Regions from separate parts of the Paenibacillus sp. sgz302191 genome, predicted to be linked through region 1. Evidence: riboswitches for the same ligand, from Rfam matches in the RefSeq annotation. Region 1 holds a riboswitch; each other region holds the start of a gene.
The links. Region 1 has a riboswitch for cyclic di-GMP ahead of AC3G2T_RS08580 (S-layer homology domain-containing protein). Riboswitches for the same ligand answer to the same signal wherever they lie in the genome.
Positions count from the first base shown of each region.

Region 2: it holds a riboswitch for cyclic di-GMP, as region 1 does, so the genes downstream of both, AC3G2T_RS32025 (PilZ domain-containing protein) here and AC3G2T_RS08580 (S-layer homology domain-containing protein) in region 1, are expected to answer to the same signal.
Region 3: it holds a riboswitch for cyclic di-GMP, as region 1 does, so the genes downstream of both, AC3G2T_RS17725 (S-layer homology domain-containing protein) here and AC3G2T_RS08580 (S-layer homology domain-containing protein) in region 1, are expected to answer to the same signal.

Region 1 is NZ_JBYLHY010000005.1:16-6,556, forward strand. It holds gene AC3G2T_RS08580 (S-layer homology domain-containing protein) at 181-1,470, opposite strand; cyclic di-GMP riboswitch class I at 1,538-1,649, opposite strand; gene AC3G2T_RS08585 (SGNH/GDSL hydrolase family protein) at 2,324-2,965, opposite strand; gene AC3G2T_RS08590 (glycoside hydrolase family protein) at 3,182-4,198, shown strand; gene AC3G2T_RS08595 (family 78 glycoside hydrolase catalytic domain) at 4,220-6,541, shown strand, end outside.
Region 2 is NZ_JBYLHY010000032.1:60,549-67,089, forward strand. It holds gene AC3G2T_RS32020 (spore germination protein) at 1-1,071, opposite strand, end outside; gene AC3G2T_RS32025 (PilZ domain-containing protein) at 1,242-2,000, opposite strand; cyclic di-GMP riboswitch class I at 2,106-2,193, opposite strand; gene tadA (tRNA adenosine(34) deaminase TadA) at 2,454-2,912, shown strand; tRNA gene AC3G2T_RS32035 (tRNA-Arg) at 3,014-3,088, shown strand; gene AC3G2T_RS32040 (hypothetical protein) at 3,255-3,539, opposite strand; gene AC3G2T_RS32045 (helix-turn-helix domain-containing protein) at 3,710-3,961, shown strand; gene AC3G2T_RS32050 (helix-turn-helix domain-containing protein) at 4,367-4,576, shown strand; gene AC3G2T_RS32055 (MFS transporter) at 5,165-6,376, shown strand; gene AC3G2T_RS32060 (RNA polymerase sigma factor) at 6,503-6,541, shown strand, end outside.
Region 3 is NZ_JBYLHY010000011.1:181,249-187,789, forward strand. It holds gene AC3G2T_RS17705 (RHS repeat-associated core domain-containing protein) at 1-1,121, shown strand, start outside; gene AC3G2T_RS17710 (hypothetical protein) at 1,136-1,504, shown strand; gene AC3G2T_RS17715 (deaminase domain-containing protein) at 2,248-3,072, shown strand; gene AC3G2T_RS17720 (Imm3 family immunity protein) at 3,087-3,446, shown strand; cyclic di-GMP riboswitch class I at 4,169-4,278, shown strand; gene AC3G2T_RS17725 (S-layer homology domain-containing protein) at 4,336-5,637, shown strand.

The DNA.
Region 1 (6,541 bases):
AGCAAGGTCGCAACTCGAGTCAAAAGGGAGTCGATTGGCAGTTTACTACCTCTGACGCCCGGATCAAATTAAAACGTCTTTATCCACAATTTAAAGACTGATGATGTACTAGTAACAGTGCCGTAAGAAATACAATTGATATATATTTTTTTGTAGTTCTTTTCATAGGTTATTTGCCTTCTACTCTGCATGATAGGTTTTATAAGCAAAGAATGCAGCATCAGATGTTATTTTCTTTTCTGCAAGTTGCGAAGCAAAATTTTCTGACGCAATGGCCACATCTGTATAACCAATATACCACACGTCTTTTTCAATATTTTTCGGCCCCCATATATCGACAAACAAATTTTTGTTTTCATCAAAACTGGTTACTCTAAACCGAAACATACTTCGTACCCAATGCTTATTATCGCCGAAAAAAACGATAGAAGGTTCTGGTGTCACAGTGCCTTCAATTCGAATGTGATTTTGCTTCACCCACTCGACATACTTTTGGGCATCACCACTGACGTGCTTCGGAATATTAACGGTTTGTACGAAAGCATCCACCCAGTTTTGGTCTATTGTCTCGTAATCCACATTCAGTATCTGATTGCCAAACTGTGATACGAGTTTAACCCATCGATCGACTGTATCCCTAGAGTAATATCTGGAATCATGGATGATTTCCTTTGCAGTAAAACGGGTCAAATCCGTCTGAAACGGATGTTTATGTTCGTACATTTCATTGGGAATATCCTGTAGGATGTAAGGGAAATCACCACTATTCGACGGCAGATTTGTTGTGCGAATCGCGCGTCCCCAAGGATCTTTGGGGGCATTCGTGGATTGCTCCGCACTGGCAACGGCTTTTTCATCGACGGCCAGCGAATGACCTCCCTTAACAGTCAAAATGCGTTCAATTGTCGTTACCGCCTGAGCCCGTGTCGTCGGTTGGTCTTCCCCGAGCGTCCCCCTATCATCTAGACCGGTAATCAGACCGGCTTTGGTCGCTAGATACATCCACTTCGTGTCATCAATGTTCTTGTCGGCGGTTGCGGCCCTAACAGCCGTTCTGGCCATTTCTTGACGCGTCATCGGCGTGTTCCAATCCCCGCTCGTAAAATCGCTCCGCTTATAAATCCCCGCGTTGGTCGCCGCGTTAACGTAAGGCAAGTACCAGTCATTACCTTCGGTTACCCCTGAGATTGGAATATGAAGCGCGGTATCGACCATTTTGATAAACTCGGCGCGCGTCACTTTTGCATTCGGCCTGAAAGAGTTGTCCTGGTATCCGTCGACGTAGCCTTTTTGTACCGCGCCGGCGATGGTCGTCTCCGCCCAATGCCCTTTTGTGTCGCTGAAGCTGCCTGTAGAAGCCGTACCGGTGGCATTTGTTGTTTTCGTGCCTGGCGTAGCGGCGGTTGAATCAGCTTGGACATCGGGAATTGAACTTCCCAGTAGTGCAACAACTGCCAGTGATGTAATCAAGTGGGTTCTCATTTTTATACCTCTATAGTAAAAAAATTACTTTTCCGAAAATAAAAAACCAACTGCTTTTGGCGACCCGGCTGCCGTTTCCCCGAGGGAAGTCTAGCGACTTGTACCCCGTAGAAGTAGGCCCGTGGCTTTGCGTCCCTGTCTTTCGAACAGGTTTGCCTTTTCAATTCCACTTGGTTCTTAGGTATTTAAAACTATAAAAATAGTACATTAGATTTAATATGAGTTCCATATTAACCCATAAACTAACGTATTTCCACAAAAAAATTATACCTTGCGCTCAACGCGTTTGTTTTACACCCCCCGCTAATTAGCTTTACAGCTTTTAGGTGATCGCTACCTTCAAAAAAAGATTCATCGACACGCCCAAAATAAAAAGCCGCCCCCATCGTCGTAAGATGGTACGCGCTTTTCGGTCTGGCGTGCTAGAACCGGCGGCACATCTGCCTAGCAACGCAAAGAAAACCTGCAAAAGTGCAGGTTCTTGCTCGTTGATAGGCTGGCAATGAAACAATTCCTGCAAATGTGCAGGCTTTTCATCGAACACGTGGACCTCAGGCTCGTTTAAGCGAAAATTCCTGTATAATCGCAGGCTTTTCGCCAAAACGAGCCACTTTCATGGAAAAATCCTGCACTTTTGCAGGTTTTCGGGCTGCCTGTGCCTATGCCGATGCTGTGCCTACGCCGTGCCAATGCCAACACCCAGCCGCTTCATGAATGACCGCGCCCCAAATCAGCTCCCCCCTGGCTGCCCCAGCAAACGCCACCCAAGCCGCGCAGCTTCCAGCGCGCGGCGTTGCACCGCATGACGGCAGCCGGCCGACCATTCCACAATCTCCCGGAATCACTTGTTTCCGGGAAAAGGCACCATAACGGCCTTCAGCCATGTCACGGCCATCAGCATGTCCCCGAGCGGGTTCATATGTACGCCGTCGGTAGTCGAATCTTTGCCTGTTTCACTCGCGATAAAATCGATAAACGCTTGATGCGTGGGCACCAGGATCGCGTCGAACTGTCCGGCGAGCCGGTTGACGATGTCCACGTAAGGGCGCAGCAGCACGTTTCCCGTCGCATCCGGGTACTCCTTGATCACCGTAGGCTGCATGAGGATCGGGCGGCAGCTGGGTATTTGCTTCGTTTGTTCCAGCAAGTGACGGTATACCGCTTCGAATTTGTCGGGGTACACCTGCTCCGCATCCGGTGAGTCCAATTGCCGCCACACGTCGTTGATGCCGATCGAAACCGATACCCACTGCGGCCGGTGATCGAGCACATCGAGCGTCCACCGTTTTTCCAGGTCGGTCACGCGGTTGCCGGAAACGCCTTCATTTATGATTTTCAGCGAAAGATTCGGGTACGCCGCCGTCAAGTAATCGTGAATCAGGCGAACATAGCCCGACCCGAGCTTCAGGGGATCTTTTTTTCTTCCTTTGTCAGTGATGCTGTCGCCGATAAACACGATCTTGTCCTTGGCTTTAAACGGCACGGTAACGCCTCCTCATGTTGCCGCCGGCAAACGGGCGGCTTTTTACCCCCTCATCCTACGCCGGGTTGTCTGCCAAGTCAATGCGGCCGGCGGCCGAAGGTAGCATCGACCTATATATCGGATACAATCCCCCCCACAGCATGAAAGCGGTTAATTGTAAGCTGAAAATGGCAATATCCGCGATAAAAGCCAGCGAAAATAAAGGAGCGTGCCGCATTGCAAATCCAGCCCTATATGACGCCTTACAAATTGGGCGCACCGGTTCTTGCCGGTTCCGGTAAACCCGGCCATTTCGATGAACGAGCCGTGGATTGTCCCTTCGTTTTTCAGCACAACGATATGTTTTACATGATGTATGTCGGATTCGACGGCATCGGCTACCAGACGGCTTTGGCCGTCAGCAAAAACCTGCTCGACTGGGAGCATCTGAGCGTCATTTTACAGCGCAACGAGCATGGGGCCTGGGATTCCGTCAATATAGCCGGGACGTGGATTTTGAAAGAGAATCGCATCGATGCCCCTCCCGTTCTGAAAAAATGGAACGACAAATACTGGCTCGTCTACCACGCCTATCCCGAAACCGGGTACGAAGAGGGCTCGGCGAAAATCGGAATTGCCTGGACGGAGGACGAGCGGCTGCTGGAGTGGCACAAATGCCCGGATCCGATTTTGACCCCCGAGGAAGGCGCAGATTGGGAAAAAGGCGGGCTCTATAAAGAATGTCTGATTGAGCATGACGGTGCATTTTATTTGTTCTACAACGCCAAAAACAAAAATAAAGGCAGATGGATCGAACAGACGGGAGTCGCCTTCTCCCGGGACTTGCAGCAATGGCAAAGATACGAGCGCAATCCTGTACTGCCCGTGACTCCGGACGAATGGGACTGCGGCTTCGCCAGCGATCCGTGCGTGCTGCACGACCCCGACCGCGGCCTGTGGGTCATGTATTACTTCGGCTACAATTACAAGCAGGCGCAGGAAGGCATTGCCCTTTCCGGCGATTTGCTGCATTGGGACAAATATCCCGAACCGATTATTCGCGTCGGAGAAGAGGGCAGCATTGACTCCATTTTTGCCCATAAGCCGTCCGTCATCACGCACCAAGGCGTGCTTTATCATTTTTACTGCTCCTGCCGGCCGTACCGGGAGGGCGATCCGACCAAAAACTACGGCAAAGAGTTCAGGACAATCAGCGTCGCCGCTTCACAGCCGATTTTCGGCACATCATCGTGATTGTAAAGGAGACCGGAACCGATGCAAGTGGATGAAATGTATGTGGAAAGCAAGCGCTGCCCGCTCGGAGTCGGCGTCGGCCGCCCGGCTTTCGGCTGGAGCTTCCCGCCGGCGGCCGAACGCCTGCAAATGCAAAGCGCTTACCGGATCATCGTAACGGACAGCGCAGGCGGCAGCGTATGGGACAGCGGCAAACGCTTAAGCAGAAACAACGTGCACATCGTCTACGACGGCGCTCCCCTCCAATCCCGAAACCGCTACTATTGGAGGATTCAGGTTTGGGACAGCGGCGGCCGAATGACCGAAAGCCCCGTATCCTGGTGGGAAATGGGGCTGCTCGGCCAGGGCGATTGGTCGGCCCGATGGATCGGCGGGCGCAGCAGCGCGCCGCAGGCAAACGCGCAGGCTCCGCTCCCATTGTTCAGGCGCGAATTCCGCGTACACAAGCCGGTGGCGAGGGCCAGAGCCTATATATGCGGTTTGGGGCAGTACGAACTGCGGCTGAACGGGCATAAAGTCGGTGACAGCGTGCTGGAGCCGGGATGGACCGACTATAACAAAACGTGCCTTTATTCCGTGTACGATGTGACCGGCGCACTGAACGAGGGCGCCAATGCGATTGGCGTCATGCTGGGGAACGGATTTTTCAACGTGACAGGCGGCCGCTATACGAAGTTCAAGCGTTCATTCGGCACGCCCACATGCATCGTCCAATTGGAAATTACGTATACCGACGGCACGAGCTCGACGATTGCCAGCGATGGAAGCTGGCGCACCGCGCCGGGGCCGGTCGTCTTTTCCTGCATGTATGGGGGCGAAGATTTCGACGCGCGGCTCCTGCAAGCGGGCTGGGATCGCCCCGGCTTCGCCTCCGGCGAAGCGTGGGAGCCTGCCGAAGAAACGGCCCCCCCTGCGGGCAAGCTGAAGCCGCAAGCGACGTTCCCCTTGAAGGAAATGGAAACGTTCCTGCCCGCGAGCATCTCGCAGCCGGGTCCCGGAGTGTACGTCGCAGACTTCGGGCAAAATTTTGCAGGCTGGGTGGAAATAGCCGTCCGCGGCCCAAAGGGGGCGAAAGTCGTCTTGTCGCCTGCCGAGCTGCTGAAGGACAACGGCACCGCCAACCAAAAATGGACCGGCTCCCCGTACCGGTTCACCTACATCCTAAGCGGAGACGGCGAGGAGGAAGTGTGGTCGCCCCGCTTCAGCTACTACGGCTTCCGCTATGTGCAAATCGAAGGCGCGGTTCCCGCCGATCGTGCCGGCAATGACGCGGACGTTCCCGTGCTTGTCCGACTCGAAGGCCGGATGATTTACCCGGCTGCGGACGTTCGCGGCCGCTTCGCCAGCTCGGATGCGATGCTGAACCGGACGCACGACATCATTAACCGGGCTGTGCTCAGCAACATGAAAAGCATTTTTACGGATTGCCCGCATCGGGAAAAGCTCGGCTGGCTGGAGCAAGTCCATCTGATGGGCCCTTCCGTCGCCTTCAACTACGATGTCGAGCCTTTGTTCGTGAAAACGATGGAAGACATCCGCGACGCGCAGCTGCCGGACGGCATGGTGCCGACGACGGCGCCGGAATATGTCGTCTTCTCCGACAAGTGGCGCTGCTTCCGCGATTCCGTATCCTGGGGCGCCGCCTACGTGCTTACAGGCTGGAACCTGCTGCGCATGTACGGCAACAGCCGGGTTTTGGAGGAGCACTACGACGGGATGAAAGCCTACGTCGATTATGTGGCCGCCTGCTCCGACCGGTTGATCGTGACGGGCGGCCTTGGCGATTGGTACGATGCGGGAGACGATCCTCCCGGTTTTGTTCAAAACACGCCGGTTGCGCATACCGAAACGGCGATGTTTTACCATATGACGGATGTGTTCGCGCAAATCGCACAGGCCGTCGGCAACCATCAGGACGCGGCCGAATATGAACGGCTCCGCGAACAGATCAAATCGGCGTTCAATGCCGCTTTTTTCGACCGCAATACGCGGCAGTATGCGACCGGCAGCCAGACGTCCAACGCGATGCCGCTCGTTTTGGGACTGGCCGACGCCTTCGACAAGGAATTCGTCCTTTCCCGCCTTATAGAAGATATCCGGCAGCGCGGGTGGCATACGACCGCAGGCGACATCGGGCACCGTTACGTGCTCCTCGCACTGGCGCAAAACGGCCGTTCGGACATCATTTACGAAATGACCCGCCAAACCGGCCATCCCAGCTACGGCTACCAAATCGTACACGGCGCGACGGCGCTGACGGAAGCGTGGGACGGTCCGACCGTCGGCAAATCGCAAAACCATTTCATGCTCGGGCATTTGGAGGAATGGCTGTACAGCGGCTTG
Region 2 (6,541 bases), on a different contig from region 1:
CATAATGACCGCTTCCACGAAAGGAGGGAACGGCACACGTCCTCTGAACTCCCCGATCGTGAGCAGCAATTTGATGGGAATGATCTCAAAGTGGTAAGAAATGACAGCTATGTAGAACGCCGGCAAAAAGACGGCGACAAAGAACGCAAAAAGTCTCAGCAGCCGGATAAAAGTAGCGATCGACCAGCGTGTGCTGTAATCGTCGACGCTCTGAAAAAACGATGTGAACGAGGCCGGACCGACGAGCACGCTCGGAGAACGGTCTACGACAACGACGAATCTTCCCTGCAAAACTTGCGATGCTGCAGCATCCGGCCGTTCCGTCAAAATAAATTGCGGAAACGGAGAATACGGATTATCCTCGATCAGCTCCGCCAACTCGCCGGTATTGATGATCGTGTCGATATTCAGCATCTGAATCCGGTCTTCCAGCTCCTGCAGCACCTCGGGATGCGCGACATCCTCCAGGTATAGAACGGATACGATAGTATGCCCGCGTTGCCCTACTCTTAATTCCTTTATTTTCAATTCGCGGTTGGGAATGTAGCGCCGGATAAGCGCAACGTTCTGAGTGCTCGTTTCAACAAAGCCTTGATGCGCTCCTTTCAGGGACGCCTCAAGCTGCGGATCTGCAATCGCCCGCTGCGGCCAGCCCTGCGTATCGAGAGAATACGACTCCGCCCGTCCGTCGACAAAAAGTATGCTGCGGCCATGCAGAACTGCGACCTCGATTTGCGCCCACGCATGCAGCGTAATAACTTGGCCGATTGTCAAAATAAAATCGCCGTCCGCATCGTCGCTCCCATCCTCGAATTGAAGCGGGCGGAGCACGTTGTTGTTGATCGAGTTTTTATCCACGAGCCCGCTCAAATAAACAAGCGCGGCTTGCTCTCCCGTGCGCTTGATTGTAAATTGCCGTACGATCAGATCGGGAGTTTGCGTAAACAGGTTATGTAAATCGGCGATATTTTGCGATAGGGACGTACCGATGGAGTCGTTATTTTGCTGACGATTGGACCTCTGCGGGGCTGAATGATACTTTCTCCTGCCGAACAAGTTCGAAAAGCGCATCGCTCATCACCTCATTTTTGATGTCTGCTTCTGCTGTTCCATTGAACGATGGTATCAATTATAACCTTGCGAATTGTCCCTAATCTTATGCATAGCTTGCGCAAATAGATTGACACTAACTTGCTGCGACGAATCGCCAGCGCCGTGTTTGAATAAAAAAAAGCCCGCGGTTATTGATGCACCGCAGACCGGATATCCATGACTTTTTTCAATTTGATGTCTTGTTTTTGTACGAAGTAGGCCTCGACCTGATTTTTCAAAATAAAGGCCCGCAGCGCATTCGTTTTATTTTCCGGAATTTCAACGTATCGGACTCCGTAATAAAAAAAGCCTGCACCCAAAGCCTCTCTTCGGACGATTTCGGTTACGCAAGATATGGAAAAACCGAGCAGAAGTTCGATTTCGAGCTGCGCGTTATTTTCCAGACTCATATTTTTATCCGCGTTCATATTGTTTTCAATCACAAATCCTACGCCGCTCAAGCTGATATTTTTGACGCTAAGGCTGATCGGATGCTCGAAACTTTGCTTGTTTCTCTTATTCTTGTCATGCAAACTGTGCAGCAAACCGCCCTGAACGACATCGATTCGCGGGTGCTCCCTCTTCTCCGTAAACTTCTTCCGGTTATCGGGCGGATTAATCACGATGATCGAACCCTCGTCTTTGGCCACGACCGACGTCTCAAAAACGAATAGCCCCGATTTGGAATAAACCGTAATCTTGACCTTGTCCCCAAGTCGGAAAACATCATATTGAGGCAGCTCGATTTCAATAATGTCGCCAAGCACGTACGTTACTATTCCCGTCGCTACAAAATCGCTTTTATCCAGCACCGCTTTGCTGTCAATCAAAATTTCCGCGTCGTTGCCTTCCTTGCTTCCGTAGATTTTGACCAAATCCATCTTTCTCTCCCTATCCGATAGCTTCATGGCATATCCTCCTGTTCTCTACAAACAGATTAGGCTATAAATAAAAAAATAGACTGTCCCTTCCTGTCGGGGCAACCTATTTACCTAAATCAAACAAGCTTGATTTCCGGTAACCAGGCTGTCATGGTTCTTGTAGAACTTTAGACCCTCGGCTTTGCGTCCTTGTCTTTCGGCAAGTTTGCCCTTATCAAATCTGATCTCGTTATGTATGCGATTATACCTATCAGTAGGTTAAAAGACCTAAAATTTTAATTCTAGTATACCTAGTTTAGCCGTCGGATTCAACCGTTTTCCGCAGGCAGCTTGATTTCAGAGCGGCGAGTCCCTACAATGAAACTCATATATCCACAACTTTTCAACTTATCCACACACTTGTCCACAGAATGTTAACAACGAATGCTTGTTCGACTTCTATTAACATGTGGATAACATTTTTTGAGCGAGGTGTCCCCTGTGGATGAACATATATATTGGATGCGGGAAGCGATCCATGAAGCTTTGAAAGCCGAAACGATCCGTGAAGTTCCAATCGGCGCTATTGTCGTGCGTGACGGTGAAATTATAGGCCGCGGCTACAACCTGCGCGAAACGTCCCTGGATCCGACCGCTCATGCCGAGATGATCGCGATCCGCCAGGCCAGCGAGCATTTGCAGGCGTGGCGTCTGCTGGACTGCAAGCTCTACGTCACGTTGGAGCCGTGTCCGATGTGCGCGGGAGCCATCGTTCAATCGCGCATTCCGCAAGTGATCTATGGTACCGCAGATCCCAAAGCAGGGTGCGCCGGCACGCTGATGAACCTGCTGCAGGAAGAACGTTTCAATCACCGCGTCGACGTGATCAGCGGCGTGCTGCAGGAAGAATGCGCAGCACTGCTGACCCAGTTCTTCCGCAAGCTTCGGAACAAGGTCTAGAAGTCTGTTCGATCCGAACCTAGATTCCTAGACCGGCAAGCTGGCAAGGCAAGAGCACGGTTGCATGACGAAAAACTCCGTGTTAAAATAGTCTTTGCTATGCGCCCGTAGCTCAGCAGGATAGAGCGACAGTTTCCTAAACTGTGCGTCGCGGGTTCGAATCCCGCCGTGGCGCGTATAACCCTGCTTTAATCGGGTAGAATCAAACGCAATTTATGCGAACTTCTTACGGTAATAAACGTAGGAAGTTTTTTTATTTATGGACTTATGAGCTGGCTTATTTCGAAGCACAGGTTAACAACGCGCTGGCGCGCATACTCCTCAGTCAGAAAACAGCCACCTTCATACGGCAAAAGCCGCGATTAGTGCATGCAGTTCCGTTGGCGCAGACTGAATGCGGACATACGTTTTCAAATCGATCGGAATCTCAAAGCCGCCTGAGGACGTACGCACGTATGTCCCATCTTCGCGCAACTTTACGCGTGATATCGTAACGATTTCGTCTTCCGGTTCGAGAATCAACGCTACATTCTCTATTAGTAGATACGCATTCCAATCAAAAACTAACATTTCATTAGCAACGTCATCCCGATGTTTCATTCGTACCGTTATCTTGCGAATAGCCATCACCTCCTTTCCGGTCAGGACGCTCGCGTGTAAACTGAGGTTCCGTATGTGAAATGAAATTTATAATATCATTTTGAGTTATTATCTTAAATTGATATTAACTCAATTTGTTAATAACGTCAAGCGTTGTTATTGTGGTAGAATGGAAATTAATAGGAGCGTGGTTTTCGTTGATTCGTTTTAAGCTTTCGGAGATGTTAGATAAACGTGGGATGACCATGTACCAAATAAGCAAACAGACTGGCATTCGACCGAATACTTTGAGCCAGTGGGTTAACAATGAAAAATTACGTGAGGAAGACAAACACGTTAAAGCAGTTAGTGTTGAGGTTCTTAATCTATTATGTAAAACATTAGACTGCACTCCTGCTGAGCTGTTCGAGTACATAGCAGACAACGATCAAAAGACCAAGAAACCATAATAGGGGCAGTGGTAGCCGTTTACGTGCAGACTGAATCGGAATAATCCAATGCGCCTCTGACTTGCAACCCCCTTTACATGCGTTATCGCATATGATATAATGAAACCGTTAGGAGGTGATGTAAATGCTTACCCTTCTGACGGCGATAATCCAGCTATTGGTTGCTCTCGTCAATCTCTACATAGTGCTGGAAAATCACCGAAAAGAAAAAGACTCCAAGCGTCGGAAGCGCTCGAAGTCTCGTAAGTAAATCACCGGAGAGGTTTAAAACCTCTCCCCCTAACAATCATTATACGCGAAAGGAGCCGTGTACTCAATGGCTTACGTCACTTTCGTAATTTCAATTATCACGCTCGCTATATCGCTATATACGTTAATAATCGTACGGAAACAGAGGTAACCGTCATGAACCCCCTTGATCATATTATGGGTGTCCAGGAGGCCGCGGAAATATGGGGATTATCGCCGGGTACCATCAAAAACTATTGCGCAGAAGGGCGCGTTAAAGCGGTTCAAATCGGTAAAACGTGGATACTTGATAAGAACCAACCGAATCCTGCCCAACCGAACCATCCGAAAAATTGGCGTAAAAAAGACAGCGGCCGACCGGAATAAATAACGCAAAGAACTTCTTACCGTTTAGCCGTGGTAGGTTTTCTGTTTTATTTGAGCGAATCTAGCTGTTAAGTTAGCGTGTTTGTTACTTGAGCAAAGGAACGAATAGGCGTGGTATTGATAAGCCGCAAACAATTCTGCTGCATCTGACTAGGAACACGAAAAAAACTGCAAAAGTACATCCTTTTGCTCGTAGATACGCTGGCAGTGAAACATTCCTGCAAAAGTGCAGGTTTTTCATCGAGTACACGAGCTTAGGCTCATTTTCACGGGAAATTCCTGCACAATCGCAGGCTTTTCCCGAAAACGAGCCATATTCGCAAAAAAAGCCTGCACTTTTGCAGGTTTTGCACGCTACCACCCCCGCTTCACGAACGACTGGGCCTTTTGCGTACGCAAGTTTTTCGTCGTATAAGCATTGCTTTTATCGACCGGGCTGCGTTATGATAATAGGCATGCGAGCATTGCCGCACGTTCAAGTTTAACCGCTTCCATTTAACAAAGGGATGACGACCTCGGGTTGGTTTTCCCTTTGTTTGTTTTGTGAAGCAGCGCTTTTGCAACCAAGAAAGGAGATGCATCCTTTTTATGTCTGTCCCGAGTACCCGAACTTCTTATCGCATTCCTTTATTCTGCGCAGTCACGCTCCTGTTCTGGATGTCCATGTATACGAGCGTGCCGATTATTGCGCCGTATGTTGAATATTTAGGCGGCTCGCATCAGCTTGCAGGCTGGATCGTCGGGATGTACGGCATTTCCCAAATGCTGCTGCGCATCCCGGTAGGGGTCATGTCGGACCGGTTTCACAAGCGGAAACTGTTCATTACGTTCGGGCTGCTTTTTACCGCGTTAAGCGGGCTCGGTCTTTGGATCACCCGCGATTTCACCTGGATGATTGTGCTCCGCGCTCTGGCCGGCGCCGCTGCGGCGACGTGGGTTGATTTTACGGTCCTGTTTACCAGCTACTATAAACATGAAGAATCCACCAAAGCGATCGGGACGATCAGCTTTTACAACTCGCTAGGCCAAATGCTGGGCATTCTGATGGCCGGCTGGGCGACGGATTCGCTCGGCTGGGAATCGGCCTTTATGATGGGAACCGCGCTCGGCGCCGTCGGATTGCTCGGCTCTTTCTTTCTCGTAGAACGCATCGAGGAAGATGCGCCGAAGATTACGATGCGCGGCATTGCCGGCGTCGCGGCGGACCGCACGCTGCTCTTTGTTTCGCTGCTGGCCATTTTATCCCAAGTGCTGACGTTTGCGACTGTGTTCGGCTTTACTCCCGTCTATGCGACCAGCCTGGGAGCGGGGAAATTCGAAATGGCGCTGCTCACTTTCTTTTCGACACTGCCTGTAGCCATTGCCTCATTGTTCGGAGGGCGGCGCTGGGCGGCCAAATTCGGGGAGAAACGGGTCGTAGTCTGGGGCTTTGTGCTGATGGGGCTGTTTACGCTCACCATCCCGTTCTCCCAGCAGCTGTGGGTGCTCATCGTGACGCAAGCTTTGGCCGGCTTCGGCAGAGGGCTTTCTTTTACCGTGTTGATGGCGCTTAGCATTAAGCATATGCCGTCCGACAAGCGGGCGACAGCGATGGGCTTTTTCCAGGCGATCTACGGGCTGGGCATGTTCGTAGGCCCCGTGCTGATGGGGATCATCGGCGATTGGTTCCACTTGGGCCAGGGGTTCCTCTTTCTGGGTGTGCTCGGCATTATAAGCGCCTGCCTGTCGCAGTTGTTCATTCGAGCGGGTCAACAGGACCGCCCCTCTATATCCGGCGGCAAAAGCACCGCTAACTCTTGAAAGAGCGAGTCATTCGGATTCGCTCTTTTTTTATTTGGGAGTGCAGGGTTCCGGAGCGCCGTCTTCGTCTATGTAAGCGGAGAGGAGGAGGAGAATATTCAGGATGACACATTAGTTAAGCGTACATTGGACGGCGATGAGTCCGCTTTTCGCGAGCTTGTGACG
Region 3 (6,541 bases), on a different contig from region 1:
ATTCGCAGAATCGACTTATCCGTGCGGGGAACGCAAGCTATGGGTATGATGCGGAAAACCACCGTGTATCCAAGATTGAAAATGGGGTAACTACTCGTTGTGTCATTAATCCTAATACTTCCTTAAGCCAAGTGTTGATGGAAACGGATGCGGCAGGTGTACCTAAAGCGTATTATGTCTATGGTCTTGGCTTAATAAGTAAGGAAGATGTGGAAGGGAATCTATCGATACACCATTATGATCGAAGAGGGAGTACGACCGTTCTTACTGACGAGAGTGGGCACATTACAGATCGTATTGGATATGATTTTTATGGGAATTTGACTTATCACATTGGGACATCCATGACTCCTTTTATGTATAATGGACGAGACGGTGTGATGACTGACAGTAATGGGTTGTATTATATGCGAGCTAGGTACTACAATCCTGAAATTAAACGGTTCTTGAATCGTGATGTTCTGATTGGTAGTATTGAAAATGGGCAGACGCTAAACCGCTATGCTTATGTGAATGGAAATCCTGTTTCTTATGTAGATCCTTTTGGATTGAGCAGGGATGGGGATGATTGGAGCAGTTGGGTGCATACAGCCCTTGATATAGCTGGGAATATACCGGGAGTAGATATATTCTCGGAAGGCGCAAATTTCCTTCTTTATAGTTATGAGGGGGATACAGTTAATGCCGGTTTATCTTTATTGGCAGCTATTCCCTTGGGTGGCGAAGCTGTTGCAGATGCCCGTCTTGCCTATCGGGCTCAGCAGTCTATTGCCAGAAAAATTGAGGGGATGGGTAAAGATGTTAAGGCAACTGAAATGCCCGTTATAACTAGAGGAAGTAAAGAGTGGGGCAATGCAGTTAAAAAATTAAATGAGGGTGGATCTTCAAACTTTAGGGTTGAATCTGCGTCTGAAGCAAAAGTATTATTGCAAGAAGGCAGAGGTAACATGAATAGATATAAACAATATTCTACTAAAAAATATGATAAGGGTTATGAAAGACATCCAAACGAAAAGCACACCCAAAATGCCCCCCATAATGACCTCCCACACATAAAGTGGAAGGATTGGCATTCTAGTAACTCTGGTAAAGGTCATATTTTTTATAGCGAACCTAATTAGGAGGGATAATAAAAATGGAAGTTTTCCCTGGAAGTCGAGTGAATCAAAATGAAGCAAAACAAATAATGAAAGAGTTATTGCAACAAATCAACCCCGAAAATATAGAACCAGGGGAAAATATTAAAAACTGGGTGCGGGTAGATAATCAAGTTTATGATACTGATGCACTTTCTACTGGAGAAGAGTACTATCTATTTTACAAGCACCCAATTCATGACTATCAGGATAAGTTGTTTTTAACGAGTAAGACAAACGTAATTGCATTTCTTAAAGATAGAATCAATCCTGATAGGGAGGAAGGGCTGGACGTGATAACTGCATCTAAGGATTATTCAAAAATTATTGTTTGCAACCATGATGGCCAGATTTTCTTGGTGAAATAAATACCGAAACGGATAGTGTATTATAACTTACCTTGACTGGCTTCGTGCCTTTCAAGGTTTCTTTTTTGGGCTGGGGTTATCCAGTCGGTATGGCCCCGTATAAACTCAGCTCAAACAATGTAATTAAAATACACGGGTTTATATCGTGATTGCAAGGTCGCATAATACAGCCAACAAAGCAAACTCTTAGAAAGTTTGACAAACATGATTGATAAACTTTCAAAGGTTTATTCCAACTTGAATCATAGGTTAGGAATAAGCATATTATTTAAAAGAAGGATATATCAGGGAAATATTTGATTAAAGGGAGTGTTATTGAAATGACAAGAGAAGAATTGCAAGAGTTGTTATTGGAAGATGAAACTATGCCATATGAATGATATGTTTTTTGGAAAAAATTGAAAAAAATCGAAAAACTGCGTAGCTAAAAGAAGAGATAAATGGATTGTTTATTATAGCGAGAGAGGAAGAGAATGAATATTAAGGAATTTGAAAATAAGGATGATGCGTTAAGGAACTGTATAACAGAATGTTAGCAAATAAAGCACTATACGAAAACTTAAGACAAGAAGGAAAAATGCGATAGACATACGGATAGCTTCCAGGAAATCGGGAAGGACATTATAAAAGGATTCGAAGAACGCGCCGCCCATTCTCTGGATTCCCCTGCTGATTTTTTGAATTATGTAACCATGGGCATTCCAAAAGGCATCAACGATGGTCTACAAAGCAGGGCAAACAAAATGATGGACTCTCCCTACGATTTTGCCAATTGGCTGAGCATGGGGGGCGTTGAAACGGTCAAGGAGGCGCTGGATCCGAAAGAAGCGCTCTCCAAAGAGCACTGGATGGCGAGCTTCGGGCTGGCTTCCATGATCGCAGGAGGGACATCAGCGCTTATTTCGAAGGGGAAGCCCGCTTTAGGGAATACGGCCAGGGGAGTCGGTGAAGTGGATCAGGGAACTCCTCCGCAAACGATCAAACCACCTGAGAAGCCCAATGAGAGACCGAACGAGAAGCTGCCGGAGGGTGAGAGGACGGGTAAATCTTCTTTGAAAAGTGAAGTTATTACTGCTGAGAAGGTAACAATCGATTCGCAAAGTATCGGTGGAGAACTAGCTAGGAGAAGTAAAGAGCTCAGAAAAGAACTGCCGAAGGAAATTAGGAAACAAGGTAATTTTGGTTTGGCAAAAGTAGAGATAAAAGGATTAAGATCTGAGTATAAATCTTCTAGTCGTGTAAACGCTGTAAGTGATGCAGGTGATGCACAAGGTTTCTCGACTCTTAAAGATGAGAAGGACTGGAATTTTACACCACGAGATGTTAACGATTTAGATGTCATTGATGGAGAAGGTGCTTATACAAGAAAATGGGATACAGAATTTAAAATTTTGGAGGATATTACTGACGAGCTGAAAAAGCTTGAACCAAGGGAGAGAAAAGGGAGAATTGACCTTTATACTGATAGAGAGCCGTGTGCTAGCTGTAGTCCAATTATTTTAAAATTCAAAGAGATGTTCCCAGATATAGAGATTTATGTGTATTATATAAGAGAATTAAAGAGATAGGTGGAAGGTAGAATATGGTAGAAGAATTAACATATGATGAATTGATGGAGTATGTCCCGAAAGATTACACGAGTTTTATTTCTGATGGATTATCCCCAGGTCAAGCAATTTCAAGATTGGTCGTAGAGTATGAAAACCAAACAGACGACTATGAGGAAACAAATTGGTTGTTCACTGTAATATTGGCAGAAATTTGCGTGCGTAATAATTGCATTAGAGAACATATTGTTAAAAATGCATTAGAAATTATTAAGGATAAGAGATTGATAAGCATCTGGAAAAAAGAAAACATTGATTCTTCTGAACTTAATATCAGGGAACAGTACTTGGAAAATGTTAGGTTGGTCATAGAGGATGAAAATCTAGATTTGTAATGATCTATCAGTAATTTTGTGTAAATTACCAAGCAACGAACAGTGCCACAATGCGAGCTAGCCACCTGTATTGTGGTCTTCTTTTTTTCATGAGTTGATTCATAGAAAGCAACAAAAATAACCATTTTTAGAACCGAGAATTAAAATATGTAGCGGACCAAGTAAAGGTATAACTTGAATATTGAGGAGGAGGTACGAGTGCATAACAAACCCAAGTATGCTGAAACTATAATAGTTCTAGTAAAATACAAAACATCGTATGGTTTGTTGCAGACAAGGAGATATGGTTTTTAGACTTGCGAAAACTAATTGCTTCTTATCTTGAGAAAGGATTTGAAATTTATAATCCTGATGACTTTTCAGACAGATTTAATATTGCAGTCGTAAACGAGGATACCGCGGAGAACTTTCTTAATAAAATTAGTGATTTTGAGGTTGAACAGAAGAATTGAGGAAGTTTATAGAGGTATTTGGGCGTTATATCAAGGCCAAGAGTACGAAGTTATTGAACATAATCCAGTATGTGAGCAGTGCCACAATCGAGCAGCCGATGTTGATAGTCTTTTCTTCCTTTTGCTTGCTCAAGGTGGTAATTGAATAGGTAACCTTTGGTGTGAACTATAAATAATATTGTGGAATTATGTTGGATTATGGGTTAATATGGAATTTGGATTAAATCTAATGTACTATTTTTATAGTTTTAAATACCTAATAACCAAGTGAAATTGAAAAGGCAAACCTGTTCGAAAGACAGGGACGCAAAGCTGCGGGCCTACTTCTATGGGGAGTGTCGTAAGACATTGCTCAAAGAAACGGTAGCCGGGCCACCAAAAGCAGTTGGTTTTTTTTGTTTTGAAGAAAGTAATTTTTTTACTATGGAGGTATAAAAATGAGAGTTCACTTGATTACATCGCTAGCGGTTATTGCACTACTTGGGACTTCAATTCCTGATGTCCAAGCTGATTCAACCGCCGTTTCACCAACGACGAAAACAACGAATGCCGCCGGCACAGCTTTCACAGGCAGCTTTAGCGATACGAAAGGGCATTGGGCGGAGACGACCATCGCCGGCGCGGTGCAAAAAGGATATGTCGACGGATACCAGGATCACACTTTCAAACCGAATGCAAAAGTGACGCGCGCTGAATTTATCAAAATGGTAAATACCGCGCTTCAGATTCCAACCTCAGGTGTAACCACCGGTAATAGTTGGTATTTGCCCTACGTTAACGCTGCGACGAACGCGGGGATATATCGACCGAGCGATTTTATGAGTGGGGACTGGAACACGCCGATGACGCGTCAAGAAATGGCGCGCACAGCCGTTCGGGCTACGACCGCCGACAAGAACATTGATGATACGAAGTGGATGTATCTGGCGGCCAAAGCCGGTCTGATTACTGGCATGGATGATAGCGGCACGCTCGGGGAAGATCAACCGACAACGCGGGCTGAGGCGATAACGACAATTGAGCGTATTCTTACTGTTAAAGGAGGCCATTCGCTGGCTGTCGACGAAAAAGCGGTTGCCAGTGCGGAGCAAGCGATGAACGCTCCCAAAGATCCCTGGGGGCGCGCGATTCGCACGACAAATCTGCCGTCGAATAGCGGTGATTTTCCTTACATCCTACAGGGTATTCCTAATGAAATGTACGAGTATAAACATCCGTTCCAGACAGATTCAATTCGTTTTACAGCGAAAGAAATCATCCATGATTCCAGATACTACTCGAAAGATGCGGTTGACGTTTGGGTTAAACTCGTATCACAGTTTGGTAATCAAATACTGAATGTGGATTACAATACGATAGATCAAAACTGGGTGGATGCTTTCTTACAAACCGTTAATAAACCACAGAACGTAAATCGTGATGCACAAAGGTATGTTGATTGGGTGAAGCAGAATCATATCCGAATTGAAGGCACAGTAACGCCAGAACCATCTATAGTTTTCTTCGGTGATGTTTCACACTATGTACGCTGCCAATTCAGGTTTAAAGTAACCAGTTTTGATGAGAACAAAAATCTGTTTGTCGATATATGGGGACCGAAAAACATTGAAAAAGACGTTTGGTATGTCGGCTATGCAGATGTGGCGATTTCGGCAGAAAATTTTGGCGTTAAAATAATCGAAGAGAAAATAAAATCAGACGCTGCGCTTTTTAAATACAAAACCTATCGAATTGAGTAAATCTCTTCATGGTTATTCGTGAATAGATTGATATGGAAGGAGGTAGGGATACTTATGAGGAAGAGACTCCCCCAATGTATATCTTTTGTACTTTTGATTGTATTCATATTTGCGTTAATCCTACCACTTCCAGCACTCGCATATCCAGTGCAAATTACTATGGATGAACGTTTACATGGCATTCAAATCGACATTACTTCAACTGCCGCTACTACCGGCATTCGGTATCGAACTGTCGGGTGGATGATACATAGTGCTCCGGCATGTAGAGATGGAGATTGCAAGCCAATGAACCTAGATAAAACTGTTGTCTATAACAATGCAGCGAATGTAACTCAATATCCGGACCCGCCAATCCCTGGCGATCCAGTAACAACTACTTTCAAATTTGACGGGGCTACGGTTGATCGGGATTTTTTTGACAGCTTTGACTCTGTCCTGCAGCCGGGGCAACCCATCTATTTCAGCGCAATCATGGAATCGTTCAATGCGTCCGACGGGAGCACAAGGCGCGGACCTTTTTATACACTTCAAGAAATAAAACATGCAGAACCATGGGCCCACCCGGATGATCTTGATGATTATTATGATATACCGGCATCGTATACGCCTTATGAACCCTTAACCGTAGAAAGATATCTGGTTTCAGCAGACGGAACTACGAGAACACTCATTGATACAGTGAAAACAGAAAATGTATACCGTTATTTGGAAAGCGTAACTTATAACCTTCCTCCTGCTTATGATCACAATGGACAAACGGTCCCGATTTCAAAGTCATATATTTACCCCACGATGGATCCTAGCAACATCAAGTTTCCACAAGTGATCGGGGATGCTCACTTAACAAACCGAAATATAACGATGAATATCGGGGGTACGACCATTGTTGCCGAATATCGGC